4 regions of the Mesorhizobium sp. M7A.F.Ca.MR.245.00.0.0 genome follow, and region 1 is predicted to be linked to each of the others. Evidence: predicted binding sites of a transcription regulator. Region 1 holds the regulator's gene; each other region holds the start of a gene.
The links. Region 1 encodes LexA, which represses DNA repair genes until DNA is damaged. Its sites were predicted from a motif close to TGTTCNNNNTGTGTTCNG; they were not measured.
Positions count from the first base shown of each region.

Region 1 (7,531 bases):
GGACTGCTTGCTGCCAAGGTCGAGACGTGGCGTGCGGGCACACAAATGTTGGGCTCGGAAATCTCGACGCAGGTGACCGGCCGCGTCGTCTCGCTCGACCGGATGGAAACTGGCCGTATCCGGCTGACCATCGACGTGACGTCGACCGCAAGACCGAAACTGCGCTATGCGCCGGAACGGGTGCGGCTTTCGGCACGCAAGATCCCGGCTGACGTGACCGCAGGCTCCCTCATCACTGGATATGCCAAGCTTTTGCCGCCGACCGGGCCGGTGCGGCCGGACAGCTATGATTTCTCCTTCGACAGCTATTTTGCCGGCATCGGCGGCAGCGGGTTCTTTCTCGGCAACCCCAAGCTTGTCGTCAGCGATGATGGCGACATGCCGCTGCCGGCCCGAATTTCCTCTAGCGTGGAAAATGCCCGCGAGGCCATCGCCGACCATATCAGGGCGAGCGTCGGCGGCGCCGAAGGCGAGATCGCCGCGGCGCTGATCGTCGGCGTGCGCGCCGGCATTCCCGATGACATCAATGAGGCGATGCGACGTACCGGCATCTACCACATCATCTCGATTTCGGGACTGCACATGGGGCTGGTCGCAGGCACCATCATGGGCTTGCTGCGCGGCGCCTTCGCCTTGTTTCCCGACTTTTCCGCGCGTCGCCCGGTCAAGAAGTATGCCGCCGTCGCCGCACTGTTCTCGATCGCGGCCTATCTCATCATCTCTGGAGTCGTCGTTGCCGCCGAGCGCAGCTTCATCATGCTGGCGGTGATGCTGATTGCCGTGCTGTTCGATCGAGCAGCACTCACCATGCGCAATCTGGCGATCTCGGCGATCGCCGTCATCGTGGTGTCGCCGCATGAGGTGGTCGGCCCGAGTTTTCAGATGTCGTTCGCCGCGACCGCGGCTCTGGTCGGCGCCTATGCCGGCTGGGCCGATCACCGCGCGGGAAAAGCAAGACCGCCGCCCCCAAAGCGATCCATGCCCGGTTTCCTGACGCGAAAGTTCGTGCTCGCGGCAACCGGCCTTGCCATGACCTCCATCATCGCCGGCAGCGCCACGACGCTGTTTGCCATCTGGCATTTTCAGCGTGTGTCGCCGCTCAGCCTGTTCGCCAATCTGGCGGTTATGCCGATCGTCACCGTCGTCATGTTCCTGGCTGTCGCAAGCGCGCTGCTGATGCCTTTCGGATTGGATTGGCCGGCCCTCTACCTGATGGGCAAGGGTCTGACGGTGATGATCGCCATATCGGGTTGGATCTCCGAACGTTCGCCTGTCGATGGGGTTGGGCTGATTTCGCAGCAATCTGTCCTGCTGGTGACAATTGCCCTGGTCATCGCGACGATGGCGACAACTTGGCTGCGGCTCGCTGCTCTGCCATTCGCGCTGGCAGGCTTGCTGACCGTCTCGGATACGCGCACGCCGGATGTGCTGATCTCGGAAGACGCCCGGCTGGTGGCGTTGCCGATCGGTGGCGGCGAGCTTGCCGTCAGCCGGGAACGGCCGAACGAATTCACCGTCGACAACTGGAAACGCGCCCTGACATCAGAAACCATCGTCGTGCCAGAGGTGTTCGACAAGAGCGATGGGCAATTCGACGTCGCGGACGCCGTTGAGCTACCGCCGGGATCGCCGTTCTATTGCTCATCAGGCGTTTGCGTGGCCAGGCATATGTCCGGTGCGATCATTGCCTATGTCGACGACCGCAAGGACACCTGGAAAGCCTGCGGCTTCGCCGAGCTGATCGTCATCAATGACGCCACCGCCTATGACGCCTGTCGCAATCCGCTGGTTCTCGTCATCACCAAGCGGCAACTGGCTCGCAAAGGCAGTGCCGCGGTCTTCTTCGATCGCCAATCGGCGACCACACCGGCGACAATCAGCTTCGCGGTGGATAGCCCATATCGGCCCTGGCACACGCATCGCAAATACTCTCGTGAGGCGAGGGGGCTGGCACCCTTCAAGAAACCCGAGAAGCCAGCGGCCAACCCGCAGCCGCCTCAGTAGCGGCGGATGAGGCCGACGAGCTTGCCTTGCACCTTGACCCTGTCTGGGCCGAAGATACGGGTTTCATAGGCCGGATTGGCGGCTTCGAGAGCAATCGAAGCGCCCTTGCGGCGGAACCGCTTCAGCGTCGCTTCCTCTTGATCGACCAGCGCCACGATGATCTCGCCGGGGTTCGCCGTGTCGGCATTGCGGATGATGACGGTGTCGCCGTCGAAGATACCGGCCTCGATCATCGAGTCGCCCTTGACCTCCAGCGCATAGTGGGCGCCGCCCATGATCATGTCCGGCGGCACCGAGATCGAATGCGTCTGATGCTGGATGGCATCGATCGGCACACCGGCGGCGATACGGCCCATCACCGGTATCGACACGGCGGAGACCGCATCGTCATCATTGCCGGGCGAGGGCATCCGCGAAGGCGCCGGCTTGATCTGCCGGCCAAGAGCACCACCCTGACCGAGACTGCCCTGGATGACGCTTGGCGAAAACTTCTTTGCCGCGTTGAGGCCGGGCGCGATCGAGTCCGGCAATCGCAGCACTTCCAGCGCGCGTGCCCGGTTGGGCAACCGGCGAATAAAGCCGCGCTCCTCAAGTGCGGTGATCAGCCGATGAATCCCGGATTTGGAGGCAAGGTCGAGCGCCTCCTTCATCTCGTCGAAGGATGGCGGAATGCCGCTCTCCTTCAGGCGTTCATGGATGAACATCAGCAGTTCATGTTGCTTGCGTGTCAGCATGGCGGCCCCCAGATTACCTGAAACCAGAATCGAAAAACAAACCCAGAACAAACACTATCTGTTCCAGTTGTGTTCTGCAACCGTTTAAAGTTTAATGAATTTATTAAGGCTGCTGAAATTATCTGGCGCTTGCCAGCGGGTCGCAATCGACAGGCGCCAACCACGGCGATGCGCCTGCTCACATTGAAACCATTATGGTTAATGACCTGTGGCTCATACTCGACCCAAGGCTTGGCATCATCTGCCGATCGACCGCCACAAGGGACGCTATCAATCTTCGGGACGTTCGTTTGCCGTGAACGAAACGGAGCCAAAACGCCAACGTCTGTTGGCATTTGTGGCTGGAATTCAGCCCTCCGTCATCTGCCGGGCAGTGAGGGCGGCGACGGCAAATCGCGGAGATCGTTGCGTCAGGTAACGGCTTCCTTGACGGCGAAACGCTGGTCCTTCCATGCGCCCGTGCGCAGAATATCCTCCAGCACCGCAACCGCCAGCCACACATCCTTGTAGCCGACATAGAGCGGCGTGAAGCCGAAACGGATGGTCGATGGCGCGCGAAAATCACCGATGACGCCGCGCTCGATCAGCGCCCGCATGATTTGATAGCCGTGATCGTGAAGGAACGACACCTGGCTGCCGCGCCTGGTCGCGTCGCGGGTGGTCTCCAGCGTGAGGCCATAGGCGCCGCACTTTGCTTCGACGAGCTGGATGAACAGTTCCGTCAGCGCGACGCTCTTTTTTCGCAATGCCGCCATGTCGACGTCGTTCCAGATGGCAAGCGCGCCTTTGAACGCCCGCATCGACAGGACAGGCTGGGTGCCGCACAGAAAGCGGCGGATACCGGTGCCGGCAATATACCCCCGTTCGAAGGCAAAGGGCCGCGCATGGCCCCACCAGCCGCTGAGCGGCTGGCTGATATCGCCGTGATGGCGCTGCGCGGCATAGATGAAGGCCGGTGCGCCCGGACCGCCGTTGAGGTACTTGTAAGTGCAGCCGATGGCGAAATCGGCATTTGCCTGATCGAGCTCGACGGGCAGGGCGCCGGCGGTGTGGCATAGATCCCAGACGATCAGCGCTCCGGCCGCATGAGCCTTGCGCGTCAGCGCCGCCATGTCGCGCAGTTCACCCGATTTGTAGTTGACGTGGTTGACCAGCACCACCGCGACGTTTTCGTCGATCAGCTCTTCGATGGTGGGCGCGTCGACGCCCGCGAGGCGCAGCAGGACGCCGTCCCGTGTCGAGGCCACCCCTTCGGCGATGTACAGGTCGGTGGGGAAACTGTCACCCTCGGCGACGATGACCGACCGGCCCGGCCGCATCTCCAGCGCCGCATGCAGCACCTTGTAGATGTTGGTCGACGTCGTGTCGCAGACGACGGTCTGGCCGGCCGCGGCTCCAATCAGGCGTCCGAGTTGATCGCCGAGTTCGATCGGCATCTCGAACCATCCGGCCGTATTCCAGGCTCGGATGAGGTCCTGGGCCCATTCCTGGGTTGCCGCCTGCTGCAGCTCGCCGAAAACGGCATGAGACGCTGCCCCCAGTGAATTGCCGTCGAGATAGATCACCCCCTCCGGCAGAATGAAACGGTCGCGCATGGCCCGCAGCGGATCTGTGGCATCCATCGCTTCGACTGCGGCGAGATCAGGAAATCCACTCATGGTCAGTCAGTCCCCGGTTGTTCGCGAAGGGTGTTCCGCCGCCGCGCGTCGCTGTTTTCATTTCGACGATGTCAGAGCCGGGTGCGGACCGTCCACAGCTCCGGGAACAGCACCACCTCGAGCATCTTCTTCAGATACGAAGCACCCGACGTGCCGCCGGTGCCGCGTTTCAGACCGATGATGCGCTCAACCGTGGTGACGTGGTTGAAGCGCCAGCGGCGGAAATAATCCTCGAAGTCGACCAGCTTCTCTGCCAGTTCGTAGAACATCCAGTAGCGCTGCGGATCGCGGTAAATGGTTTGCCAGGCGACCAGCACCTCTTCATTCTCGGTTCGCGTCTCACGCCAGTCCGTGCGCCTGGCATCGGCACCGATGTCGAATCCGTTGCGCGCAAGCAGCAGCAGCGCTTCGTCGTAGAGCGATGGTTCGGTCAGGATCGCTTCCAGCTTTCCGCTCAGGTCGGGCCGGTGCTTGTGCGGCCCGAGCATGGCCAGGTTGCGGTTGCCGGCCATGAACTCGATGGCGCGATACTGCCAGGACTGGAAACCCGAGGACTGGCCGAGCGCGTCGCGGAACTCGGTGTATTCGCTCGGCGTCATCGTCCGCAGCACATCCCAGGCATTGTTCAGCTGCTCGAAGATCCGCGCAACGCGCGACAGCATCTTGAAGCTCGGCTCGAGCCGGTCGGCGCGGATGGAACGGATCGCGGCTCCAATCTCGTGTAGAGCGAGCTTCATCCAGAGTTCGGAGGTCTGATGCTGGATGATGAACAGCATCTCGTCATGCGCCGATGACAGCGGCGTCTGGGCCTCCAGCACTTTCTCCAGGTGCAGGTAGTCGCTGTAGGACATGCGCTCTTTGAACGACATCTGGGCGCCTTCGGACGCCGGATCGTACGGTTCGCTCAATTGATTTTCTCCGTGCGCAGCCGGAAGCGCTGGATCTTGCCGGTCTGGGTCTTGGGCAGAGCGGCGATGAATTTTACCGATCGCGGATATTTATAGGGCGCGATCATTGCCTTGACATGGTCCTGCAGGCGCTTGGTGGTGAGGGCGTCGGGCGCGACGCCCTGCGCTAGCACGACATGCGCCTCGACGATCTGGCCGCGTTCGGCGTCCTCGGCGCCAATCACCGCGCATTCGGCGACATCCGGATGCGACAGAAGTGCGGCCTCGACCTCGGGTCCGGCAATGTTGTAGCCGGCGCTGACGATCATGTCGTCGGAGCGGGCGGCGAAATGGAAGAAGCCGTCCTCGTCCTGCGTGAAGGTATCGCCGGTGAGGTTCCAGCCGTCGCGCACGTATTCCTTCTGCCTGTCATCGGCCATGTAGCGGCAGCCGGTCGGTCCGCGCACTGCAAGCCTGCCGGTCGCGCCGCGTGGCACCTCGCGCATCTCGTCATCGACGACGCGCGCCTCGTAGCCGCCCACCGGCTTTCCGGTCGACGCGGGCTTCATGTCGTCAAAACGGTTGGAGATGAAGATGTGCAGCATCTCGGTGGCTCCGATGCCGTCGAGGATCGGCTTGCCGGTCTTTTGCGTCCACTCTTCGAAAACCGGAGCGGGCAAGGTTTCGCCGGCCGAAACGGCGACGCGCAGCGACGACAGGTCGGCACCTTCATCCATGGCCTTCAGCATGGCGCGGTAGGCAGTCGGCGCGGTGAAAGAGATCGTCGCTTTGTAGGTCTCGATGATGTGGATCATGTTGGGTGGCGTCGCCTGCTCCAGCAGCGTCGCCGCCGCACCGAAGCGCAGCGGGAAGATGGCGAGCCCGCCGAGGCCGAAGGTGAAGGCCAGCGGCGGCGAGCCGACGAAGATGTCGTCCGGCGTCACCTCCAGAATTTCGCGGGCGTAGGCGTCGGCGATGATCAGCAGGTCGCGGTGGAAATGCATCGTCGCCTTCGGAACGCCTGTCGTGCCTGAAGTGAAGCCGAGCAACGCGACATCGTCGCGGCCGGTGTCGACGGCGGTGAACGTCACCGGCTTGTCGAGAGCGGCACGATCGAGTTCAGCATCATGGTTGGCGGTGCCGTCGAAACCGATGACCTGCTTGAGGAATGCGCTGTCCTTGGCGCAGGCGGTCATCTCGTCCATCAGCCTGGTGTCGCACAGCGCGACGGTGATCTCCGCCTTGTCGACGATCTTGGCGAGTTCGCCAGCGCGCAGCATCGGCATGGTGTTGACGACCACGGCGCCAACCTTGGTGGCGGCCAGCCAGCAGGCGACCATTGCGGGGTTGTTGGCCGAACGGATCAGCACCCGGTTGCCGGGCTCGACCCCATAATTCTCGACCAGCGCGTGGGCCAGCCTGTTCGTCCAGTCGGACAGTTCCTTGTAGGTGCGGCGGCGGCCATTGCCGATCAGCGCGGTGTGGTCGCCCAGGCCTTTCTCGACCAGCCTGTCGGTCAGTTCTACACCGGCGTTGAGGCGTTCGGGATAGTCGAAGCCGTCGAGCAGGATTTCAGGCCATTGCTCCGGCGGCGGCAGGTGATCGCGCGTGAACGTGTCGATATGCGCTGAAGGCCCAAGCATGTCGCCGCTCTCCTGTCTGCTGGACGGCCAGTGCGCGAGGCGCCTTGGCCGGATGTCGTGGATCCTAAGGTCCTGCTCTGAGGAGGCTTCGTACTGCCCATCGCACCTGCTGAGATGCGCCCAGAAAGGGTGAACATCTGCAGGTTTGGGCAGCACAGCAGACCTCCCATTGTCGGCTGTTCGTGCGGGCAGGATCGCACCAGTCGAAATTTGTTTCAAGCCTAAAATGTTTTTGCCCTGGAGCATTGACGCATGGCGTGGCGGTGGCCATTGCTAGCGGAACAGCGATGCCGTTTTTGGGGAAGGGCGCAGATGTTCGAACGTCACATCGTCGATTGGGATGATGCCTATGCCAACGGTGCGAATATCGCCGGCAGCGACCGATGGCCGGCCGCGTGGGTGGAGCCTGCGCAAGCGTTTCGTGACGCACTCTCGGCGCAGGGCCGGGCACGGCTCGACATCACCTATGGCGATGGGCGACGCAATCGGCTCGATCTCTTCCTCCCCAGCGCCACGCCCAAAGGGTTGGTGGTGTTCATCCATGGCGGTTACTGGAAGGCGTTCGACAAGAGTTTCTGGTCGCATCTCGCCAATGGTGCGGTCAG
Region 1 is NZ_RZTE01000005.1:175,604-183,134, forward strand. Features, by position in the region: gene EOB80_RS08805 (ComEC/Rec2 family competence protein) at 1-2,004, shown strand, start outside; gene lexA (transcriptional repressor LexA) at 1,998-2,738, opposite strand; gene kynU (kynureninase) at 3,149-4,396, opposite strand; gene kynA (tryptophan 2,3-dioxygenase) at 4,468-5,304, opposite strand; gene EOB80_RS08825 (AMP-binding protein) at 5,301-6,926, opposite strand; gene EOB80_RS08830 (alpha/beta hydrolase) at 7,239-7,531, shown strand, end outside.

Region 2 (7,531 bases), on a different contig from region 1:
CGTGGGAGGAGTTTTGGCATGCCGCAGATCATTTTCTTCGCCGTCGTTGGCGTTGCCGCTTATTTCGGCTACCGCACCTTCATTAGGGAAGCCGAGCGCGTGACCGCCAAGGTGCGGCGCACAGAAAAGCAGACGGCCAACGGCGCGATCGGCACTTTGGTCAAGGATCCGAAGACCGGCGAATACCGGCTGGCCAAGGACTGAGCATCATCCCGCAGACGATTGTGGACTCCGACATCGGGTCGCGTAGCTGGCACGCACACGCCAAAATCAATCTTGCGCTGCATGTCACCGGCAGGCGCCCTGACGGCTATCATCTGATCGAAAGCCTGGCGGTGTTCACGCGTTTTGGCGACAGGGTCGAAATCGCGCCCGCCGACAGCGATGAATTTACCGTGTCCGGCCGTTACGCTCCGGCCGTTCCTCTCGACGCCAGCAATCTGGTGCTCAAGGCGCGCGATGCCCTGCGGCAGACAGCCGGGCACGAGAGAACACCGCCGGTCGCTATCCGGCTGGAAAAGAACCTGCCGGTTGCCTCCGGCGTCGGCGGCGGTTCGAGCGACGCGGCGACCGTGCTGCGCGGGCTGGTGGAGACATGGGCGCTGGACATCGACGGCGCAGAGCTGGCGCGGATCGGCCTTTCGCTTGGCGCCGATGTGCCGATGTGCCTGGCGGCAAAGCCGCTGGTAGCGCGCGGCATCGGGGATGAACTGTCGATGGTGCCGGATTTTTCGGCGCTTGGCCTGGTGCTGGTCAATCCAGGCACCCCGGTGTCGACGGCGGATGTCTTTGCAGCGCTTTCCCGGCGCGACAATGAGGCCTTGCCGCCGCTGCCGCGCGGCATCGATTTTCACAGCCTGCGCAACTGGCTGGAGATTACTCGCAACGATCTCGAGCCCGCGGCGCTGGCGATGCAGCCCGCCATCGGCAGGGCGCTTTCCTGGCTGAACAAGGCCGGATCGGGTTTTTCACGGATGTCCGGGTCCGGCGCCACCTGCTTCGGCCTGTTCGAGACCGGCAATGTCGCCAAGCGTGCCGCTGCCGAGATCCGCGGCCGCCAGCCCGACTGGTTCGTCGCGGCGACGCGCACCATCGCATCGGAGGGCGCAGATGGCCAGAATTGACGAGAGCCGCTCCTTCATTCCCGTGCGCATCGCGGTGCTGACCGTTTCGGACACGCGCAGCCTCGCCGACGACAAATCCGGCCAGACGCTGGCCGACCGCATCGCCGAGGCCGGCCATCTGCTGGCGGCCCGCGATATCGTCACCGACGACCGCGAGAAAATCCGCGACACGGTTCTGGCGTGGTCACAGGACAAGAATATCGATGTCGTCATCACCACCGGCGGCACCGGCTTCACAGGCCGTGACGTGACGCCGGACGCGCTGGAGCCGATCTTCGAAAAGCGCATGGATGGCTTTTCGGAAGTGTTCCACCGGATTTCCTACGACAAGATCGGCACCTCGACGATCCAGAGCCGGGCGACCGGCGGCCTCGTCAACGCCACCTTCGTCTTCGTGCTGCCGGGTTCGCCAGGCGCCTGCAAGGACGCGTGGGACGGCATCCTGAAAGCGCAGCTCGACTACCGGCACATGCCATGCAACTTCGTCGAGATCATGCCGCGCCTGGACGAGCATTTGCGGCGCGGCAAATCGGCTCCGTAAAAGCCGAGGCAAAGCGCCGGTTCCACGCCGCGTTCGCCAGGCAAAACAGCACCGGCGCCTTTGAAACCCCATTCCAAACCGGACCTCGGAAAAGTACCTTGTCTGAAGGCGATCATCGCCGTTCACGACAAGGCAGCTACGATGACCGTGCACACCGGTGGATGCCATTGCGGCAACATACGCCTTGAATTTTCAACCGAGCTCGAGCCACCGCAAACCGAAGTTCGCGCTTGCCAATGCTCGTTCTGTATCAGACATGGTTCGCGCGCCGTTGCCGATCCGAATGGCAGACTGGTCATCTCGGTCAAGGACCAGACGCAATTGCAGAGATATCAGTTCGGGCTGAGGACGGCGGACTATCTGATCTGCCGGCAGTGCGGTGTCTACGTCGCCGCAATCGCCAGAGATGACGCCAGGGCGATCGTCATCATCAACGCCCTGGACGACAGGGAGCGGTTCAATCGGGAGCCGGTCCGTGTCGACTTCGATGCCGAAAGCAGGGCGCAGCGCCAAGACAGGCGCCGCACACACTGGATGCCTGTCGAGATGAGCCTCGGATAGACAGCTCTCAGCGGATGACCGGCTCGCCATGAAACCGTCGGCGCGACGGCGGCGACACGCCGAAGCCGACTTCCATCATCAGTCGCGGCGTGCGTGCCGGCACGGTGCCCATATGGAAGCCAAAGGGGTCCTCGACGAAACCGAGACCGGCCTCGCCGGTCAGCGTCACCGGGCTCTGCTCGCCATAGACATCTAGCACCTGTTGCGCGGGATGACCGACCAGAAGCGTGAGCTGATGCTTGAGGCTGCGGCGCTTGTGGCTGCCCCTGACATAGACATGCGGACCGGTGTCGGCGTCGACCGGCTTGAGGTAGAAGAAGAATTTCAGCATGCGCCAATCATCGAGGTCGAAATGATACTTGCCGAGCGAGGCGAGGTTCTTGTCGGCGTCCGAAGCCGCACCGGTTGGAAAACTCCACCAGACGCGCGTCGTGATCAGTTTTGCCTGGCCGCCGAGATAGTGCGCGGCAATATCCAGAAGCAGCGGATCGCGCTGGATGGCAAGCGCCGCCGGGCAGTCGAGGATGCGCTCGAAAAAATGCCCGCTGAGCAGCGAGCGGCCAAGGCGTTTCTCGGCCTCGGCATGTTCCCCCGGCATGAATTCGAGACGGCGGTCGAAATTGCCGAAGCAAGGCGTGCGCCCGGCAAAGTCGGCGATCTCTTCATGGATATCAGGCGGCAGGACCAAGCCTGAGAACAGCCCGTCGGAGCGCAGCGCATCGACGACCGCTCCCCGTTCGACACCGGCAAACATCGTATCCCCGGCATTGGCGACCGATCGGGCGCGCTTTGCGCCGAGCCAATGCATGCGGCGTCCGGGCATGGTGCGCGCCAGCACGAACATCGGCAGCCAGGCAGGGTTCTCACGCAGGTCCGTCAGATAGGTTGGAATACGCACGGCGATGCGCCGCAGCAGGCTGCCGTTGCGCGCAATGGCCTCGAGACTGGGCGCGCCGGATGTGTCGGGGGTTGAAAGCTTCATTGAGTCCTCGGCTATGAGAGCACCACCGATGCCGCATCGGTGCTCGCCACTCGGCATGTCCCAAACCCAATTCCCGCTTGAACGGAAGCTAACCCCGCGTCAGCTTTTGTGCAATGCACAATGACCTGAGCAGCTGCAAAAAATCATGTCGAGGAGCGGCGTTCCTGCTTGGCCGGCGCCATCCAGATCTCGGCGTCGAGCCGCTTCGTCGCGAGGCCACGGGCGATGGCCTCGGCGCTGCCGGCACTCTTGGCCGCAGCCGCCGCCTGACGCTTGCTGATCAGCAAGCCGTCGGCCAAGGCGCGGTTTCCCGAAAAGACCCGGGCCAGGAACGGCGTGCGGCTGGCTCGCGTGCGCGAAAACCGTGCCGCCATGGTCTGCCTTGCCGTATGGGCGACAACCTCATCGATCCAGCCCTCCACCAGCCGCGCGCCCGGTTCCAAGAGCAGCAGCCAATCCCCCTTGGCCTGGCGGATGCCGGCAGCGACGCCGCCCGTCACGTACTGACAGCCGGCATGCTCGGCCACACGATGCGTCTGGTCGGTGGAGCCTATGTCGCAGACGATGACTTCACGCACCACGCCCTCGACCGCTCCGCCAACCAGCGAGGCGAGCGTGCGGGCGAGGCCCTCCTCGTCATTGCGGGTTTCGATGAGAACACTGAGCATCCTCAGCCGAATAGCGGAAAGCGCCGGACAGCGCCAGTTTTTGCATCGCACCATAGAAAGTTCTTGCTTTGTTCTCATCAACCAAATAGGAATAATTTCATGAACAGAGCGATTCGACACCACACGGACAGTCCTTGGGAGCGGGCGAAGATGGAACAGATCGTGCGCGCCGACATTGCAGCTTTCGGAGCAGGAAGAGCCGAGATGGCCAATGCGATGGTCGAGCAGAGTGGCATGCGTGTCCGCCCGGACCGCAACCGCGGCAGGTCAGCGGGCATCAATCCGTCCGGCCGGTTCGAGCCGGTCAGCCGGCACGTGTTCGACGATGGCTGGAATTCGCTGGAGGAACTGCCGCCCTTCAAAACCGAAGTGCAGGTCGAGAAGCCGCGCACAATCATCACCCGCAACGAATCGCCCGACATTTCCTTCGATCGTTCGATCAATCCCTATCGCGGCTGCGAGCACGGCTGCGTCTATTGCTTTGCCCGACCGACGCACGCTTTCATGGGCCTGTCGCCGGGTCTGGATTTCGAATCGAAGTTGTTCGCCAAACCGGATGCGGCGCGCTTGCTTGACAAGGAGCTTTCGAAAGACAGCTATCAGCCGCGCACCATCGCCATCGGCACCAACACCGACCCCTACCAGCCGATCGAGAAGCAATACCGGATCATGCGCGAAATCCTCGAAGTGCTGGAAGCGCGCGGCCATCCAGTCGGCATCGTGACAAAGTCCGCTCTGGTGACGCGCGATATCGATATCCTGTCGCGAATGGCCGAACGCGGGCTGGCCAAGGTGGCGCTGTCGGTGACGACGCTCGACCGTATGCTGGCGCGCACCATGGAGCCGCGCGCGTCGACACCGACCAAGCGGCTGGAAGCGATCCGGCAGCTTTCGGATGCCGGCATCCCGGCCTCGGTCATGGTGGCGCCGATCATTCCGGGCCTGACCGACCCGGAAATGGAACGCATCCTCGATTCGGCACGTGCGGCCGGCGCGCGCGAAGCCGGCTACGTGATCCTGCGCCTGCCATTGGAGGTCAGCCCGATCTTCAAGGATTGGCTGCTGCGTCATTATCCCGACCGCTACCGCCATGTGATGTCGCTGGTCCGGTCGATGCGTGACGGCAAGGACTACGATTCGGAATGGGGCAAACGCATGAAGGGCGCCGGTCCCTATGCCTGGCAGATCGGCCGGCGCTTCGAGATCACAGCCAAGCGGCTCGGCCTCAATGCAGAACGGCGCACGCTGCGGACCGACCAGTTCGTTGCCGCCGGGAAAGACCAGGTGCAGCTGATGCTGCTTTGAGAGAGACAATTCGTCGCGGTGGTTTGATCCGTCGCGGCACCAGAATCCCGTCCGGCCTGCCCCGGCCTGCAGACGGTGCCCTCCCGGTCCGGCGCCCCACCCGACCCGGAGGGACTTGCGGAGAATCAGAGCCGATGCGAACCTCGCCGCAACATGGCTCGCGCGCGTTCTGATTCTCCGCCTCTCTTTGAGATCATCGAGAAGCCCGACTTCTCCTTCGAGACGAAGGCGATGGCGGAGGGCCTGTGGCCGGTTGCCGGGATGGACGAGGCCGGCCGTGGCCCCCTGGCCGGGCCGGTAGTCGCCGCGGCCGTGGTGCTCGATCCCGCCAACATTCCCGACGGCCTCGACGATTCCAAACGCCTCAGCCATCTGCAGCGTGAAGCCTTGTTCCTGCGAATTCTCGGCTCTGCGCAGGCGGTCTCAATGGCCTCCATCAGTGCCGAGGGTATCGACGGCAGCAACATCCTCAAGGCAAGCCTGGAAGCCATGCGCCGCGCCCTGGTAGGGCTGTCGGTCAGACCGAAGCTCGCCCTTGCCGATGGACGCGACGTGCCGCCTGGCCTGCCTTGTGAAGGGCGCGCGCTGATCAAGGGCGACCAGCGTTCGCAGTCGATCGCCGCCGCCTCGATCGTCGCCAAGGTGATGCGCGATCGCATGATGTGCGGCTGCGGCAACCATCACGACCGCTACGGCTTCGAAGTCCATATGGGCTACGCCACGCTTCGCCATCGCACGGCAATCGAGGCGCATGGCCCGGTGGCGCGGCTGCATCGCGTATCGTTTTCGCCGTTCAGGCTGGGTGGCGCTGAAGTGGTTGAGGAAGAGAGCTTCGTCGGAATGGATAGCTGATCTCCCCCCTCGAGGGGGAGATGGCCGGCAGGCCAGAGGGGGTCGCCGCGCGTGAAGCGCCGACCTTATCTTTGCTGCAAAATGACGTCGCGCCCGGTCGAGCCGACCCCCTCTGTCGCCTTTGGCGACATCTCCCCCTCGAGGGGGAGATTATCCCCGCCCACAACAAAAAAGCCGCCAGGTTGCCCGGGCGGCTTTCGATGATTGGCTAGCGGGACCCTCTAATTCAGCTTCGACTTCACGTCCGCAAGCGATGCCTTGAACAGATCGGCACCGGCCTTGGCGTCGATCTTGCCGGCAAGCAGCGCGCGCGCTGCCTCTACGGCGATGTCGACGGCGCTGGCGCGGACTTCGCTGATGGCGTCACGCTCGGCCTGGCCGATCTTCTGCTCGGCAAGCGCGGTGCGCCTGACAACATAGTCCTCGGTCTTCTTGTGCGCTTCGGCGGCAAGCAAGTCGGCTTCGCGCTTGGCGGCGGCGACGATGTCGGCGGCCTCCTGCTCGGCTTCCTTGCGCTTGCGCTGATACTGGCCAAGCAGTTGCTGGGCTTCCTCGCGCAGCCGGCGCGCTTCGTCGAGTTCGTTGCTGATCCTTTCGGCGCGGGCGTCGAGCGCCTTGGCGATCAGGCGAGGCACCTTGATGTAGACGGCAATGCCCAGGAAGATGACCAGGGCAACCGTGGCCCAGAGCGTCGCGAGAGATGTGGCGTCCATGATGCGCTCCTCACCGGGCCACGGATTTGACCGCGGCCGCGATCTCTGCCTTGCTGGCCTTGCCGCCAACCAGGGCTTCGACAATCGCCGAAGCGGTGTCCTCGGCGATGCTGCCGACTTCCTTCATGGCATTGGCCTTGATGGAAGAAATGCGGGCCTCGGCTTCGCCAAGCTTGGCGTCGAGCGCGGCCTCGACCTTCTTGCGAGCGGTGTCGGCCTCGGCCTTGGCCGCGTCGTTGGCCTGCTGGCCGATCGCGTTGGCCTTGGTCTTGGCTTCCGCCAGTTCCTGCTCGTAGGCAGCAACGGCAGCGTCGGCCTCGCCCTTCAACTTGGCCGCCTGATCGAGATCCTGCGTGATGCGATCGTTGCGGACATCGATGATGCCGCCGACGCGCGGCATCACAACCCGCTTCAGGAAGAGATAGAACAGCCCGAAGGTGATCGCCAGCCACAGAAGCTGCGACGGGAACGTCGCCGGATCGAATGGCGGAAACGTGCCATGCGCTTCAGCAGGCACACCGGTGCTGGAATGCGTGTCGCCTTCCGTAGCAGCGTGGCTGGTATCGGCTGATGGCGCGGACTCTTGCGCAAAGGCAGATGTCACGAACATGGACTATCCCCGAAATTCAGGCCCGCCGCTCGCGCGGCCGGCCTGTCCAATCTTCCCGAGTGCTCAGCCGAACAGGGCCAGAAGCGCGATGAGAAGCGAGAAGATGCCCAGAGCTTCGGTCACGGCGAAACCGAAGATTAGGCGGCCGAACTGGCCATCGGCAGCCGACGGGTTG
Region 2 is NZ_RZTE01000012.1:37,261-44,791, forward strand. Features, by position in the region: gene EOB80_RS14955 (membrane protein) at 19-204, shown strand; gene EOB80_RS14960 (4-(cytidine 5'-diphospho)-2-C-methyl-D-erythritol kinase) at 225-1,124, shown strand; gene moaB (molybdenum cofactor biosynthesis protein B) at 1,111-1,665, shown strand; gene EOB80_RS14970 (aldehyde-activating protein) at 1,807-2,226, shown strand; gene EOB80_RS14975 (hypothetical protein) at 2,234-3,208, opposite strand; gene EOB80_RS14980 (glycosyltransferase) at 3,352-3,876, opposite strand; gene EOB80_RS14985 (PA0069 family radical SAM protein) at 4,027-5,181, shown strand; gene EOB80_RS14990 (ribonuclease HII) at 5,335-6,033, shown strand; gene EOB80_RS14995 (F0F1 ATP synthase subunit B) at 6,255-6,746, opposite strand; gene EOB80_RS15000 (F0F1 ATP synthase subunit B) at 6,757-7,356, opposite strand; gene EOB80_RS15005 (F0F1 ATP synthase subunit C) at 7,420-7,531, opposite strand, start outside.
Region 2: a site for LexA is predicted at 3,935-3,952, ahead of EOB80_RS14985 (PA0069 family radical SAM protein). Genes of this name have one in related genera too.

Region 3 (7,531 bases), on a different contig from region 1:
CAGGGCACGCGAGCGGGCACTGGCTCTGCTGGAGAAGGTCGGGATGGTGCACAAGGCCGACGCTTGGCCAGCGACGCTGTCGGGCGGCCAGCAGCAGCGCGTGGCGATCGCCCGCGCTTTGGCGCCGTCGCCGAAAGTGCTGCTCTGCGACGAGCCGACCTCGGCGCTCGACCCCGAACTGGCGCAAGAGGTGGTCGAGGTGCTTGGCAAGCTCGCCAGCGAAGGCACGACCATGGTGATGGCAACGCATGATCTGCGCCTCGCCTCCAAGATCGCCCAGGAAGTGGTGTTCCTCGATGCCGGCGTCGTCGTCGAGAAGGGGCCGGCCGCGGTGCTGTTCAACAATCCGCAGCAGCAACGGACGAAGCGGTTCATTGCAACGCTGAAGCAGGAGGCTGAGAAGGAAGGCGGCGGCGAGGTGTAACTGCCGTCACGTCCTAGAAAGCGAAAAAACCCGGCGCGAGGCCGGGTTTTTCATGAATTCGAAGGCGAAAAAGATCAGGCAGCTTCTTCCTGCTCGGCCTCTTCATTGTCGGCCTTCGCGCCACGCTTCGGGCCCTTGTTGAGGTTGACCTCGATCAAGCGCACGGCTTCGGTTTCCGACATGCGGTTGACGGCCGCGATCTCGCGAGCCATGCGGTCGAGCGCCGCCTCATAGAGCTGGCGCTCGGAATAGGACTGCTCCGGCTGGTTGTCGGCGCGGTAGAGGTCGCGCACGACTTCCGAGATCGAGATCAGGTCGCCCGAATTGATCTTCGCATCATATTCCTGGGCGCGGCGCGACCACATGGTGCGCTTGACGCGGGCGCGGCCCTGCACGACCTTCAGCGCGCGCTCGACATAATCCTCTTCCGACAGCTTGCGCATGCCGATGGAGGTCGCCTTGGCGACCGGCACCTTCAGGCGCATCTTGTCCTTCGAAAAGTCGATGACGAACAGTTCCAGCTTGTGTCCAGCAACTTCCTGCTCGTCGATCGAGACGATCTGGCCGACGCCGTGCGCCGGGTAGACGATGTACTCGCCGGTCTTGAAACCGTGACGCGCAGCGGTGGACTTCTTCTGCGGGGTGATCGTTGCCATTACGCCCTGAACTCCTTGTTGTGGCACCGGCGTCCTGCCGGTCCGAACTCGCGCGATCGGGGAAGCCGATCGTTAGCCGCACAACAGATGAACCCATCGGAAAAGCCGGACCGGCAAACCGCAACATCGCGACCGCCTGGCCCAGATCGCTCTGGTCCGAATGGGATTTTCACCTTTCAGTGATTTGGGGCGTCTGCGCCATAAATCGACGTTGTGTCACCGGCATGTTTCGCTGATGTAACACAAAAAGTCGGAAGAATCAAGGTTTTGCTGCACACGCGAAGGCCACAGGTCAGCGCCGGCTGTCAAGCCGGTTAATGTGACGTGCGTCTTACCCAGCGTAATACCGGCCTTTGCGGCCGTGTTGTCAATCGCCTTCGCCGGGCTCGGCCGAGAAGTATTTCTCAAACTTGCCGGCCTCGCCGTCGAAGGATTTGGCGTCTGCCGGCGGTTCCTTCTTGGCGGTGATGTTGGGCCATTTCTCGGCGTATTCGGTGTTGACCTGCAGCCATTTGTCGAGGCCGGGTTCGGTGTCCGGCTTGATTGCGTCGGCCGGGCATTCCGGCTCGCAAACGCCGCAGTCGATGCACTCGTCGGGGTGGATGACGAGCATGTTCTCGCCTTCGTAGAAACAGTCGACCGGACAGACTTCGATGCAGTCCATGTATTTGCATTTGATGCAATTGTCGGTCACGACATAGGTCATCGGTCGGCTCCGGGACGTCCCATTTTGTTGGGCTTTTTCCGTCAGGTAACGCCTTTGTCGACCGCTTGCAAGGGTAGCCATTGCGGACGGTGCCGGTGTTTCCGGAATGGAATTCCAGACTGCAGGCCCGGCGGAAGTCAGTCATGTCCCGCAGAGCGTCTGTTTGCCGGGCTCAGTTCTCGCCTCAGGCGTGCCGTTGTCCCAGAACCACTGCGTGTTTTTGGACGCCAGGCATCAATCTTCGCCGAGCAATCGGTCGGTCTGGCGACGTTCCTTCTTGGTCGGGCGGCCGCTGCCGGCCTCGCGCAGCCCCGGAATTGCATCGGGAGGGGCTTCGCCCTTCGGTGCGGGCGGTGGCGACATATCCTCGTAGAGCGTCCGGGCCTCCTCGGCCGGGCCGCGCCGTGCACCGGCACCAAGCACCTTCCAGATGAAGATGCGACGCTCAAGCGTGATGGTCAGGACGTCGCCTGGCTTGACTTGGTCGGAGGCCTGCGCTGCTTTGTCGCGATTGATGCGGACGCGGCCGGCGACGACCAGCTTTGCCGCCAGCGAGCGCGATTTCACGGCGCGTGAGAAGAACAGCCATTTGTCGATGCGCTGGCGGCCTTCGGCAACCATCGAAGCGAGCCGGGTTCTACTTCTTCAGCTGGTCGCGGAGAGCGGCGAGCTTGGCGAAGGGCGAATCCGGATCGAAACGCACCGGGCGCTCCTCGCGCGGCTTCGGCTGGAAGGCCGGCTTGCCGCCTTGCGGGCCACCTTTGCCATCCGGCCTGCCACCCTTCCAGTCGGGACGGCCTTCGCGGCGGTCGGGACGTTCGCCCTGCGGCCTGCCATCACGTCGCTGTTCGCCTTCGGCCTGCGGCTTGGGCTTGAATTTCGAGCGGTCGAAGCGCGGCTTGCCGGCTCCATCGCGCCGTCCTTCATGGGCCGGGCGTTCTCCGGGTGCAGCAGCGGCCGGTGCGCCGGCGGCATCCGCAGGCGCATCGCTTCGGCCGCGCGCTTGTCCGTTGCGCGGGCGATTGTTCCTGCGGTTGTCATCGCGGTTGCGCGGGCGCTGTTCGAAGCGGCCCTGACGCCACAACAGGATGGGTTTTGGTGCTTCGGCTTCCGGCGCGGGTTCGCCGACAGCTGCTTCAGTCACCGCCACAGGTTCGTCCGGCGCGGCGTCCGTTGCGGGCGCGGCATTTGCCGCCAGGTCGGGCGTTGCGGCTTCTTCTGCCGCTGCAACTTCGATCTCGGCAGTCTCAGTCTCTGCCTGCGGCTCAACCGGCGCCGGTTCGGCGACGTCGGGCGCAGCCTCGGCAACAGGCGCTTCGTCTTGCACGGTTTCGACCGGAGCGTCCGCCTGTTCTTCCACGGCAGGCGCAGCAGGTTCCGCTGCGGCGTCGGAGGTGATTTCGGCGGGAATTTCGACCGTGGTTTCCGAAACGGCCACTGCGTCCGATGCCGGCTCCGACCCTTCGACGGCTGCCTCTGCTGCGGCATCCGTTGCCGCGGCTTCCGCCGCTTTGGCCTGCTCGGCTCGTGCAGCTTCTTCCGTCGCTAGTTTCGCCACCGCCGCTTCGCGGGCGGCGTTGTCCTGCGCTTCGAGCCGCGCCTTGACCTCGACGGCCGGCTTGGGCTCGGCACGGTAGCCGAGACCTTTGAGAATTTCTTCCATGTCGTCGGCGGTGGCGCCGAGGATCGACATCATCGGCGGCGTCACCATGAAGGACTGGCCGTCATAGGCGCCGTCCGGGCGCTGGCCGAGGCCGGGCTTCCAGTTGGTCGCCGGACGGATCAGATCCGCCAGCCGTTCCAGTATGTCGATGCGCACGGCGCGACGGCCGAGATTGCGGTAGCCGGCAAGCTTGTAGAACGTCTTGTCGAAAGCAGGGTCGATCACCACCGAGGTGCGACCCGAGGCGAGCGCATGGACCACGTCGCCAAAACCCGGCTTGTCCTTGCCGTCGTTCTTCAGCGCCCACAACAGCGTCACCAGTCCGGCAGGCGCCGGCTTGATCAGCGCCGGCACGAAGACATGGTAGGCGCCGAAGCGCACGCCAAGCCGGCGAAGGGCGGCGCGGCCTTCCTGGTCGAGCGACTTCATCTCCTCGGCGATGTCGCGGCGGTTGATGAGGCCGAAATTCTCGACCAGCTGGAAGGCGATGCCGCGGCCGATGCCGGAAATCTGGTCGGCGTTTTTCAAGTCGACCAGCGGCTTCAGCAGCGACTCGATCTGGAAATTGACGAAACGCTCGGCACGCGCGGCAACCTTGTCGCGCGCCGGGCCGGTCAGTTGTTCGTCGGCCAGCAGCACCAACCGCGGCTTCAGCGCGTCTTCGCCTGATACAAGCGTGCCGATCGGCGCGCCGATCCAGCGCAGCGTGCCGTCCGAGCCGAGCGCGATGTCGCCATTGGCCGAGGCGCCGAAGCGTTCGGCGCGCGATTCGAACTCGGCGGCCAGCGCCTTCTGGGCAGCGGTGCGCACCGCCTTGGCGTCTTCGCCGCCGGCGGTCTGGTCGGCGGTGAAGCGGAACCCTTGCAACTCGCCGACATGGTGGCCTTCGACAAGGACGGTTCCGGTAGGGCTAATTTCGGCTTCAGGCATGGTATTTTCTCTAAGGCGCCGCATGAGGACGGAAGTCCTGCGGTCTACGAAGCGTTTCGTCAACCGCTCATGCAGCGCATCCGACAATCTGTCTTCGATTTCGCGCGTCTTTTCCTGCCAGTGTGCCTGATCGGCCAGCCAGCCGGGCCGGTTCGACACGAATGTCCAGGTGCGGATCTGGGCTATGCGATGCGACAGCGTGTCAATGTCGCCCTCGGTGGTGTCGGCGCGGCGCACCTGCTCGGCCATGTAATTCTCGTCGACATGGCCGTGGCGTGCGAGGTCCGTGTAGATCGAGGCAATGAGGTCGGCATGCTGCGCCGGCGCGATCCTGCGGTAGTCGGGCAGCGCGCAGGCTTCCCACAGCAGCGCCACGCGCTTGGCATTGGTGGTGAGCGCGCGAATGTCCTCGTCGCGCGATAGATGCTCGAGCGCCTGTGCATCGACGGCAGGCAATGCCCGCGTAAGTCCCTCGACCGGAGCGTTGGTCTCGATCGAGCGCTTCAGCGCGTCGAGGCTGGCAAAGTCGAAATGCGCGGTGCGCCACTGCAGCACCTTCACCGGATCGAAATCGTGGCCTTCGATCTTCTTGATCAGCTCTTCGTCGAGCGGGTCGACCTGGCCGGTGACACCGAAGGTGCCGTCGCGCAGATGCCGGCCGGCGCGGCCGGCGATCTGGCCGAGCTCGGCCGCGGTCAGGTTGCGGTACTGGAAGCCATCGAACTTGCGGTTCTGGGCGAAGGCGACGTGGTCGAGATCGAGATTTAGACCCATGCCGATGGCGTCGGTGGCGATGAGGTAGTCGACATCGCCGGACTGGAACAGCGCCACCTGAGCGTTGCGGGTGCGCGGCGAGAGCGCGCCGAGCACGACGGCGGCACCGCCCTGCTGGCGGCGGATCAGCTCGGCAATGGCGTAGACCTCGTCGGCGGAGAAGGCGACGATTGCCGTGCGCCGCGGCAGGCGGGTCAGCTTCTTGGAGCCGGCATAGGCAAGATGCGACAGCCTCGGCCGCGTCACCACCGAGACACCCCTCAGCAGGCGCTGCAGGATACCGTGCATGGTGGCGGCACCCAGTAGCAGCGTCTCCTGGCGGCCGCGCAGGTGCAGGATGCGATCGGTGAAGATGTGGCCGCGCTCGAGGTCACCGGCGAGCTGCACCTCGTCGATGGCGACAAAGGCGGCGTCGGTCTCGCGCGGCATGGCCTCGACGGTGCAGACCGAATATCTGGCGCCCGGCGGCTGGATCTTTTCCTCGCCGGTGATCAGCGCAACCTTGTGGGCGCCGACCTTTTCGCAGACGCGGGCGTAGACCTCGCGCGCCAGAAGTCTGAGCGGCAGGCCGATGATCCCACTCTCATGCGCCACCATGCGCTCGATGGCGAGATGGGTCTTGCCGGTGTTGGTCGGCCCGAGCACGGCGGTCACGTCGCGGCCCGACAGGATCAGCGGCTCTGTGTGTTTGGGCTGGATGTTCATCAACCTAGAATAAGGCTTCCGGGACCTGGAAATAAGGCTTCTGGCCTCTGGTTGTCGGGAGCGTGCCTCAAATGGCGCGTATGACAGGCGACACATAGGGATTTCGGGCGCGAAGCGAAAGCGGAATGTTCCGCCGGCGGCGAGAAGGTGGTTTTGTCAAGCTTCCAATCGGCTGCGGATTAACGGATAGAACGAGTCTGGAACGAATCGGCGACGAATCAGTGACTCCTGCAGATTCAGCTTTTGTTCACGGCTACATGTGGATTTCGCGGCCGCGAGTCGCACCACATGCTGAATCGCTGAACTGGCCCGTTTCATGCTAAGAGGGTGTTGCCGTTAACCTTTGCCTGGAAACAATCACGGTGCCTAGGCGCGCCTCGACCAACATGATGAAATCGTTGATCTTTCTTAACCTGCGTTAAGCAGTTGGGCAGGCGATTCCGGCTGTCGTCGTTAACGTTCGGCTCATAGCCGGAACGAATCGGCGACGAATCAGCGATGGCGTGATTTTCCCGATTTGTTCACCCCAATATCTTGTGTTGTGAACAGCTTATCCACCGAGAATCCACAGGTTACGAAGCAGCTTTCGCACAGGGCGGCGGGTGGCTGTTAACCTCCGCGTGCCGCTTCGGCACAGATTGGTTGCATGCTTTGGCTAGGTGCAGCCGCCGCATGTTGACCGGTCCGGCCGGACCGCTGGTTCAGGCCGTGTCCTCTCCAGTGGCATAGCGTTGCAGCGCAGGGCCGACGTTCCGGATGATCTCGTCGTGTGACAGAGCGACGACGGGCGGTAGCCGCAGCACATATCGGCACATCGCCAAACCCAGCAACTGGCTCGAAATGAGCCCGGCCCTTCGACCGGCGTCGGCGAGATCGCCGACCGCCGCAACCACCGGCCTCACCTGGTTGGCGAATATCTCGCGCATTTTTTCAGCGGCGAATTCGTTCGACGCCGCGGAACGCAGCAGAATTGCCATGCCGGGTCCGCTGGCCGGGCCTTCCCAGACTTCGAGAAACCGCCTGATCAAAGTTTCGCCGACGGTGGCCGGGTCGATCACCCGAAGTGCCGGCAGTTGCAGGTCGACGAGTGCCGCCCGGGCGAACAATTCGTCCTTGCTGCGGAAGTAGCGGATCACCATGGCCGGATCGATCGAGGCGCGGGTCCCGACATCGCGGATCGACGCGCCGTCATAGCCGTGCTCGGCAAACAGATCTCTGGCGGCATCCAGGATTTGCCCTCGGGTGCGATCCGACTTGCTCGGCTTTTTCGAATGATTCGTGCTCATGAAAATCAAATATCAACGAGCGTTGACAAACTCAAGCATCCAAGATAAAAGTCACCAATCGTTGACAAACGGAGAGAGAAAATGCTGCCTGATACCACGGAAGTCCTGGTCATAGGCGCCGGCCCGACCGGCCTGGCGCTGTCCATTGCCCTGCATCAGGCAGGCGTCGATCACGTCGTGGTCGACCGCCTCGCCGAAGGCCTCAACACCTCACGTGCCGGAGTGATCCACGCGCAGACGCTGGAGACACTCGAGCCGCTTGGCGTCACGGGGCGGCTGGTCGAACTCGGCCTGAAGCTTGACAACTTCGCCATACGTGATCGCGACCGGGTCCTAATCAACCTCGATTTCTCGAGCCTGCCCTCGGCGTATCCCTACGTGCTGATG
Region 3 is NZ_RZTE01000007.1:166,068-173,598, forward strand. Features, by position in the region: gene EOB80_RS11235 (amino acid ABC transporter ATP-binding protein) at 1-424, shown strand, start outside; gene EOB80_RS11240 (CarD family transcriptional regulator) at 499-1,080, opposite strand; gene fdxA (ferredoxin FdxA) at 1,448-1,786, opposite strand; gene EOB80_RS11250 (RNA-binding S4 domain-containing protein) at 2,021-2,407, opposite strand; gene EOB80_RS11255 (helicase-related protein) at 2,424-5,858, opposite strand; gene EOB80_RS11260 (TetR family transcriptional regulator) at 6,560-7,144, opposite strand; gene EOB80_RS11265 (FAD-dependent monooxygenase) at 7,226-7,531, shown strand, end outside.
Region 3: a site for LexA is predicted at 6,046-6,063, ahead of EOB80_RS11255 (helicase-related protein). Genes of this name have one in related genera too.

Region 4 (7,531 bases), on a different contig from region 1:
CTAACCTGTTATCATCGACGCACGGGAAACCCCGTGATTCAGAAGAGCAGATCTCGGGCCACGCACGGCCTATGCCCCAAGGCCGCCCGGCCGAATATGTTTGCGCGCGGATAACTCCGGTCTGTGAAGCAGCACCCTGTTGCGGCCCGTCTGCTTGGCCAGATAAAGTGCGGCATCCGCCCGTTGCTGTAACTGCTCCGGCGAGATCGCCTCAGCGGTCTGAACGGCAACTCCAATGCTCAGGGTGACCCAGCGCGACACATGGGATCCAGGGTTGGGCAAACCGGCAGCCTCGACGCTCTTACGCATTCGTTCGGCCACAGCGGCCGCCTCTTCCTCGTTCACTCCGGGCAGGAGCACGAGGAATTCTTCGCCGCCATAACGGGCAACGTGATCGCGATCACGCCTGACGTTTTCCTTCAAGATAGTTGCGACCTTTACCAAACACCGATCTCCCTCCGCATGGCCGAGGTGGTCGTTTAGCTTCTTGAAGGTGTTTCCGTCATCCAGCGACGGTTGGAGATGCCGGTGAGTGGATCGGTTCTCGCCAGGAGTACCAGTCGATCATTGGCTTTCGCCAGTTCGGCGACCCTGCGTCGGTCGCGAAGCTCAAACAGGAAAGTCTTTTGAGCCAGAATTGTCATGATGCGCCGCGCGGCCACCGTTGCAAAGATACCGCTGGCGAAGAACAGCGTGCCAGCCACTGCACTCCCATGCGCGATGGCCGGGTTCTGCAGTTGAAGCATGAGATAAAGTCCGAGCGCCAGCGCAGCGATAGTCATCGTCCAGGCCAGCGGGATCCCGAAGATTATGATGGCTGTGATGGCCACGAACAACATGACGTTCAATTGCCGTTCGTAGAACTCGCCACCAGCGCTTGCTCCGACCAACGCGACTGACAACAAGATAAGGAACATGCCTGCGATCAGCGAGGTTCCTTGGAGCCAAGGCGCCTGCGGTTTACGCCAAACAAGGACCACGGCCAACGCCACGGGCGGGATGATGGCGCCGGGCAGGAGCATGGACTGCGCTACGACCCATGGAAGCAACGCCGCGTTCAGTGCCAACGTCAGCACATCCAAAAATGCCACCCAGATCATCCACGCGCGGATGATTTTGGCCGTTTGCGACCAGACACGTGCTCGAAATAGGCGTTCGATCTCGCCACGCAGGCTGATTTCGCGCGTACGGCGCGCCAGAAGCCGGTCGACCTCAGCGGCTAGGGCAGGATCATCCTGCACATCGGGGGGCATCAGATCTGACAAGTCGATAGGCCTTACGCTGCTTTCTCCTGAACATCTATCCAAGCCATAGCCGGTCGGCGGTGGGCAGCATGTCAACTTACCCTGAAGATTTGATTTATAGCTGTGATTTGCGAACATTCAGTCCCAAATCATCTGATGCTCGATGCGGGTAGCCGAATTACCTTTGTAATTGCGGTGGCGCTGCGGTTATCCACGCGCCGCCGCCGGGCTCGGCGAAATGTCCCGAGAGCTTCTGAAGTTGAGCACGTGAAGGAATGGGGGTGATGCCGATTTTCGTCATCATCGACCTTTCGAGTATCGCCTGCAGACCAACAGGATGGATTTGGCCATGAAGGAAGCCGACCGGGTATTTCGTTGTTGGATTTCGACATACTCTCCCGGGCTCTTACGTCAGCCATCAGGGAGAGCCCGGAATCCGATTCGACGGTCCAGGCGCGCGAGCTTGTGCGCCTATACACCGGCAAAAAGTCAGCCGACCAAAATTTGGTCGCGGCCTTGCTTCATGCCAGTCGCGCCCAGCTGGACTTGGAAGCATCCAAGGCCAATCGGCCCGGCAAGAATTGACTGAGTACCTGCATCAGCTCGACGTCGCGTGTCGACCGGCTCGGGCTCCATGGGCTTGAACTTCAGAGGGATGCGCCGACTCGCATAGTGCGACTCAATTAGCACGCGCTAAAATGATTCCGGAACACTTTAGACGAATTGAATGTTTGATAGCTATGACGAAGCTATCCGACCTTGGAGCGCCGATCCCTGGTAAGGCGCACGACGGTGAGCCGGCCGACGAGCGCGACAATTTCATGACCTGTCCGGTGTGCGGCCAGCAGTTCGACATGCGCGACTTCCGCCAGGTCGCTTGGCACAATCTACCTCAGCATGTGCCGCTGGAACCGGAGCTTGCCACGGGCCGGAACGCGAAATGGTTGCGGATGCGATCGTTGAAATAGCGGCCCTTGGCAAAGGCAGATTTGAAATCGGCGACCATCTCCGGCGGCACGTCCAGAAAGTCGTACTGCCTGCCACTCGCTACAAACCACACTGAGAGAACCCTGGTTTCCGGGTCGTATTCGAACTTGCGTATCGAGGTTGACGGCATGGTGCACCAAGTGTTGCCGGTGAGCGACCCGCGAGATGGCCCGCCCACTGAGCGGGAGCGGGCCGACCACGGCTGTACGTCCATGGCCATCATCGCCTCCACGGAAGGGACGGTGACAGCATTCCAACTCCCATTGGATTGCGGCGTTCCACACATAAACAAAAAGGCCCGCCACCTCTCAGCAGCGGGCAGTGTAGGTCGCTAGGATCACCCAGCGATAACTAAAGTACACCCCGTCTCGCCAAAAGAGAAATGTTAGATATCTCTAATGTACCATTCGGACCCCTGGGGCTGACCGTGGCGTAAATCCGAGGATATCTTGCGGAGGAAGTCGTGATCGATCGCAGCGGTAGTCCGTCAACCGAGCGCCGCGAGTCGTGCGCGAGAGCACTGGCTTCCGAGCGTTTCCTCCAGCCGAGCCAGTCGGCGACTGACAACGGATTTGCGACGCCCCGCCGCCCCGCCGCACGATGCGTGGTCCCTGCGTGATCTCCCGAAGGTCCTGGCTTCGGCTTTTCTGATCTGGCACATCGTCGGACACTCAGCGCGTCTTGCCGGAGCGAAGATGCATCTCGATCTTGTTGATGGCCTTGGTGAGGATATCGACCGCCTGCAGATTCACTGCGAAGTCGAAGTTCCCTTGCGCCGTTTCGAATATCAGAACGCCGACCTTGGTCTCGTCGTCGCTCATCATGCCTGTTCCAATGCCGGTCGGCATATAGGGTGGTTTTTCTGACATGGTTCTCTCCTCGGGTGCGGTGTGGGCTGGTCAGGTTTTTAGCCATCCAGCGTGCGACCTGGAGTGGCCAAGCAAGATCGATCGACGATGGCCGTGTAACCCGTTCACCGCGAATCGAAATGCATCGACTGGCCGCGCATCATCGCCAGGGTCAGTGCGATTGCAGGATTTGCAGGTGGCTTCTCCATAAGCAGGGAGCCGTCGAAATCGCGCCATGCCGCCATCCGCAATTCTTCACCGTCTTCGCTGGCTGCAGGATCGAAAACATGGGCATCGTAGGGGTCCTGGTCAATCTCGATCGTCCAGTCCTTGAGTGCCTTGCGAGCCATTTCTTCCACCTGGGCGAGGTTGCTGGTGAAGAAGGGGATACGGTCGCCATTTTCCGAAAGCGGCTCGACCTGATCCAGCGTCGGCCGCTCGGGCACCCAACCAAGAACGAAGGCAATATCGAAATCGATCTGGCGGTCCGGCCCGGTCGTGGTCTCCAACCGGGTGACAACATCGGGATAGAGCTGTTTGCGCGCCGGCCACGTGTCCGGGAGCGCCTCGGCCTGCAATCTCGTTCGGGGCACGTCGATCAGCTCCATGATCTGATGGCCCGGAACTTTATCCTCCGGCCAGCCCGCACAACATGCAGTCGTCGCAGCCTCGTCGGCTTCCATCCAGACCGAAGCAGCCTGGTCCTCGTCCTCGGTTGGCTGGTCGTCTTCCGGGAAGCCCTTGATATCCCAGCCTTCCAACGCGAACAAACCTTCCGCGCCTTGCAAAGCCGTAATGCCGGCGCGCGAGAAGACTGCTTCGGCTGCCGCGACCCCGCGTGCCAGTTCCTCGGGCGTTGCACCTTCAATGTTCAAGCGAAGTTCCATGGTTCGCCTCCATTATCAAACTCCCAACAGTGAACAAAATAAGAACAAAGGTGTCAATAGACTCCTGATGGCTTGGATAGGGTAGTTTTTCAATAGGAAAGCGTACATCAGGCAATCGGTTGAGGCTTCGTGCTCAATCCCAACGCAACTGCATTCATGGCCGATGCTACACGCGGACCACCGCGGACGGGGACAGTCGGTCCCGCGTCCCGTCCTGCGGCCGGCGCTATGCTGACGCTCCTACGGCTGTCCTGTTAACCGCCCGCGGCGGGGGCGAATTTCCTCCGTCCCGCGCGCGACAATGTCCGCCATTGCGGACGCGCCCGGGACTGCGGTTTATACGCCGTTTTCCTTGTGCGCCGCCAACCCGGCGCGAACATCCCAACAGGACAGGTGGCCTTCGACGCCTCGTCCTGCTGGCAAACGGTTCTTTCGGTGCCACCGGGCGGTCGCGACAAAATTTCTTCCGCAGCGCAAACTCTCCATGGGCATTGACTCTTTATTAGGAAGGGAACAAATGAGGAACATTCCGCCAGCATGTCGCGTTCAGGGGACAGATGAGTGCATCGACGCCAAACGCTGCTATTTCCGATCTGCGAGATCGCATTGCGCGTCTCGAAGGCGGTAATGCGCGCAAAAGAGCGGTGCTCCCATTCGGTATCTCCTCGATCGACAGTCATCTGCCAGGCGGGGGTGTGGCGCTTGGCGCACTTCATGAAGTTGCCGGCGGCGGCAATGGAGCGATCGATGGCGCTGCAGCGTCGCTTTTTGCAGCCGGGATTGCAGCGAGGACGCAAGGCAAGGTGCTGTGGTGCGTGACGCGCCAGGATCTGTTTGCGCCGGCAATCGCACAGGTCGGACTTCATCCCGACCGGGTGATCTATGTCGAAGCCGGTGACGACAAATCCTTGCTCGCCTGCTTCGAGGAAGGTCTGCGGCATGTCGGGCTTGGAGCTGTGGTCGCGGAAGTGGCGCGCCTGTCCATGACTGCCTCGCGCCGGTTGCAACTGGCATCGGAAGGCTCCGGCGCGATGGGCATCGCCATCCGCCGCTGGCGCCGCCAGACCGAAGCCGCCGATTTCGGGCAGCCGACGGCGTCTGTCACCCGCTGGCGGGTTTCCGTGCTGCCGTCGCGACCGCTGCCTGTGCCCGGCGTTGGTCGGGCGCGATGGCAACTTGAACTGATCCGGTCTCGTGGAGGGGAAACACTCGATATCGAAGTGGAGGCTTGTGATGCCAAGGGTCGTCTCGCTCTTCCTTCCAAGCTGGTCGACCGACCGGCTCAGAAGGAAATTGGGCGACGTCTCGCCGCCACCGGATAAGCCTTTGGTGCTGGTCGGGCGGCACGGTAATCGTCGCCTGGTGACTGCGGTGGATCGCGCGGCACTGGAAGCGGGCCTGCGCGTTGGAATGCCGGCAACGAAGGCGCAGGCCCTCGTCCAGGGGCTGGCGGTCATGGATGCCGAACCTGAAGCAGACGCGCAGGCATTGGATCGGTTGGCCCTGTGGGCTTTGCGGCGGTACGCGCCGATTGTCGCAGCAGAACCTCCCGACGGATTGGTGATGGATACCACGGGCGCCGATCATCTTCATGGCGGTGAACGCTTGATGCTGGCCGATATGGTCGAACATCTCGGCAAGGTCGGCTTCTCGGCGCGCGCAGCCATAGCGGATAGCTGGGGTGCTGCTCATGCGGTGGCGCGATACGTGAAGCAGACCGTCAGCGTGGTCGCCGTCAACGCAACGCAGGATGCGATTCTTCCACTGCCCATCGCGGCACTGCGGTTGCCCGACGCAATCGTCAGGGGTTTGCGGGTTCTCGGCTTCGACAGGGTAGGCGAGCTTCTGCAGCAGCCGCGCGCGCCACTGACGTTGCGCTTCGGGCCGGAACTCGGCCGCCGGCTTGACCAGGCTGCTGGACGCCTCGCCGAGCCGATTGAGCCGGTGCGATCAGCGGATGTGGTCGAAGTCCAACGTGCCTTTGGCGAGCCCATCGGTGCGGCCGAGACAATCGCGCGCTATGTCGGCAAGCTTGTTCAAGCGCTGTGTGTCGATCTCGAGACCAAGGGCCTCGGGGCCCGGCGGCTCGACCTGCTGCTCTACCGCGTCGACAACCGCATCGAAGCCGTTCGCGTCGGCATGGCCTTGCCTGTCCGCGATGTGAAGCGGCTGACACGGTTGCTCTGCGACAAGATCGAGATGGTCGATCCGGGTTTCGGCATCGAGTTGATGCGCCTGTCCGCGCCCTTGGCGGAATCACTCGCCCCCAGGCAGACCGTTTCGTCGCTGATCGAGCAACGGGATGCAGACATCTCGGATTTGATCGACACACTCGGCAACCGTGTCGGTGAGGAAAAGCTCTATCGGTTTACCCCGGTTGCCAGCGATGTGCCCGAGCGATCTTTCCGGCGTGTAGCCGCTGCATCCGCTGAGACCGGCGACGCATGGCCAGACCATTGGCCGCGTCCGGCTCGCTTGTTTACCGTGCCGGAGCCGATCGAGGCCATTGCGCTGCTACCGGACCATCCTCCGGCGAGCTTCACCTGGAAAGGCATCCGTCGACGGATCAAGCGCGCCGATGGTCCCGAGCGGGTTTTCGGCGAATGGTGGAAGCGCGACGCCGAGCTAACTGCCGTGCGCGACTATTTCCAGGTCGAGGACGAAGCCGGCGAGCGGTTCTGGATTTATCGCGCAGGCGACGGCGAGGATACCGCGACCGGCTCGCATCGCTGGTTCCTGCACGGCATCTTCGGATGAACGCGTGCTATGTCGAGCTGCAATGCACCTCGCATTTTTCCTTTCTGCGGGGCGCGAGTTCATGTGAGGAACTGTTCGCGCAAGCAGCCAGCATGGGAATGCCCGCCCTTGCCATCTGTGATCGCAACAGTCTGGCCGGCATTGTCCGCGCGCACGAGGCTGCAAAGGCAACCGGCGTCAGGCTGATCGTCGGCTGCCGGCTGGATCTGGTGGAAGAGATTTCCATCCTGGTCTACCCGACCGGTCGCGCGGCCTACTCGCGGCTGTGCCGCTTGCTGTCGCTGGGCAAGAAGCGTGGCGGCAAGGCGAAATGCGTGCTGCATTGGGCTGACGTTGTCGCCTATGGCGAGGGGCTCCTTGCAGTGCTCGTGCCCGACCAGGCAGATGACACATGCTCACTCTGGCTGCGCCGGCTGCGCGACGCATTTAGCGATCGCGCCTATATGGCGCTGACGTTGCGGCGCCGTCCCAACGAGGCGCTGCGGCTGCACGATCTGGCCAATCGTGCCGGACAGGCCCACGTGCCAACGGTTGTCACCAATGATGTCCTGTTCCACGAACCGTCACGGCGCATCCTGCAGGACGTCGTCACCTGCATCCGGCACAATGTGACGATCGATGATGCCGGGTTTCGGCGCGAGCGGCACGCCGACCGATATCTGAAGCGGCCCGATGAAATGGCACGGCTGTTCAGCCGCTACCCCGAAGCGCTCACGCGGACGATCGAGATCGCCGAGCGCTGCCGGTTCTCATTGGACGAGCTTGCCTATCAATATCCCGAGGAGCGGATGCTGCCGGGTCTGACACC
Region 4 is NZ_RZTE01000009.1:136,100-143,630, reverse strand. Features, by position in the region: partial or broken gene EOB80_RS12920 (diguanylate cyclase) at 70-1,253, opposite strand; gene EOB80_RS35865 (hypothetical protein) at 1,994-2,128, opposite strand; gene EOB80_RS12905 (KTSC domain-containing protein) at 2,137-2,454, opposite strand; gene EOB80_RS12900 (hypothetical protein) at 2,903-3,100, opposite strand; gene EOB80_RS12895 (hypothetical protein) at 3,205-3,966, opposite strand; gene EOB80_RS12890 (ImuA family protein) at 4,524-5,288, shown strand; gene EOB80_RS12885 (DNA polymerase Y family protein) at 5,200-6,723, shown strand; gene EOB80_RS12880 (error-prone DNA polymerase) at 6,720-7,531, shown strand, end outside.
Region 4: a site for LexA is predicted at 4,476-4,493, ahead of EOB80_RS12890 (ImuA family protein). Genes of this name have one in related genera too.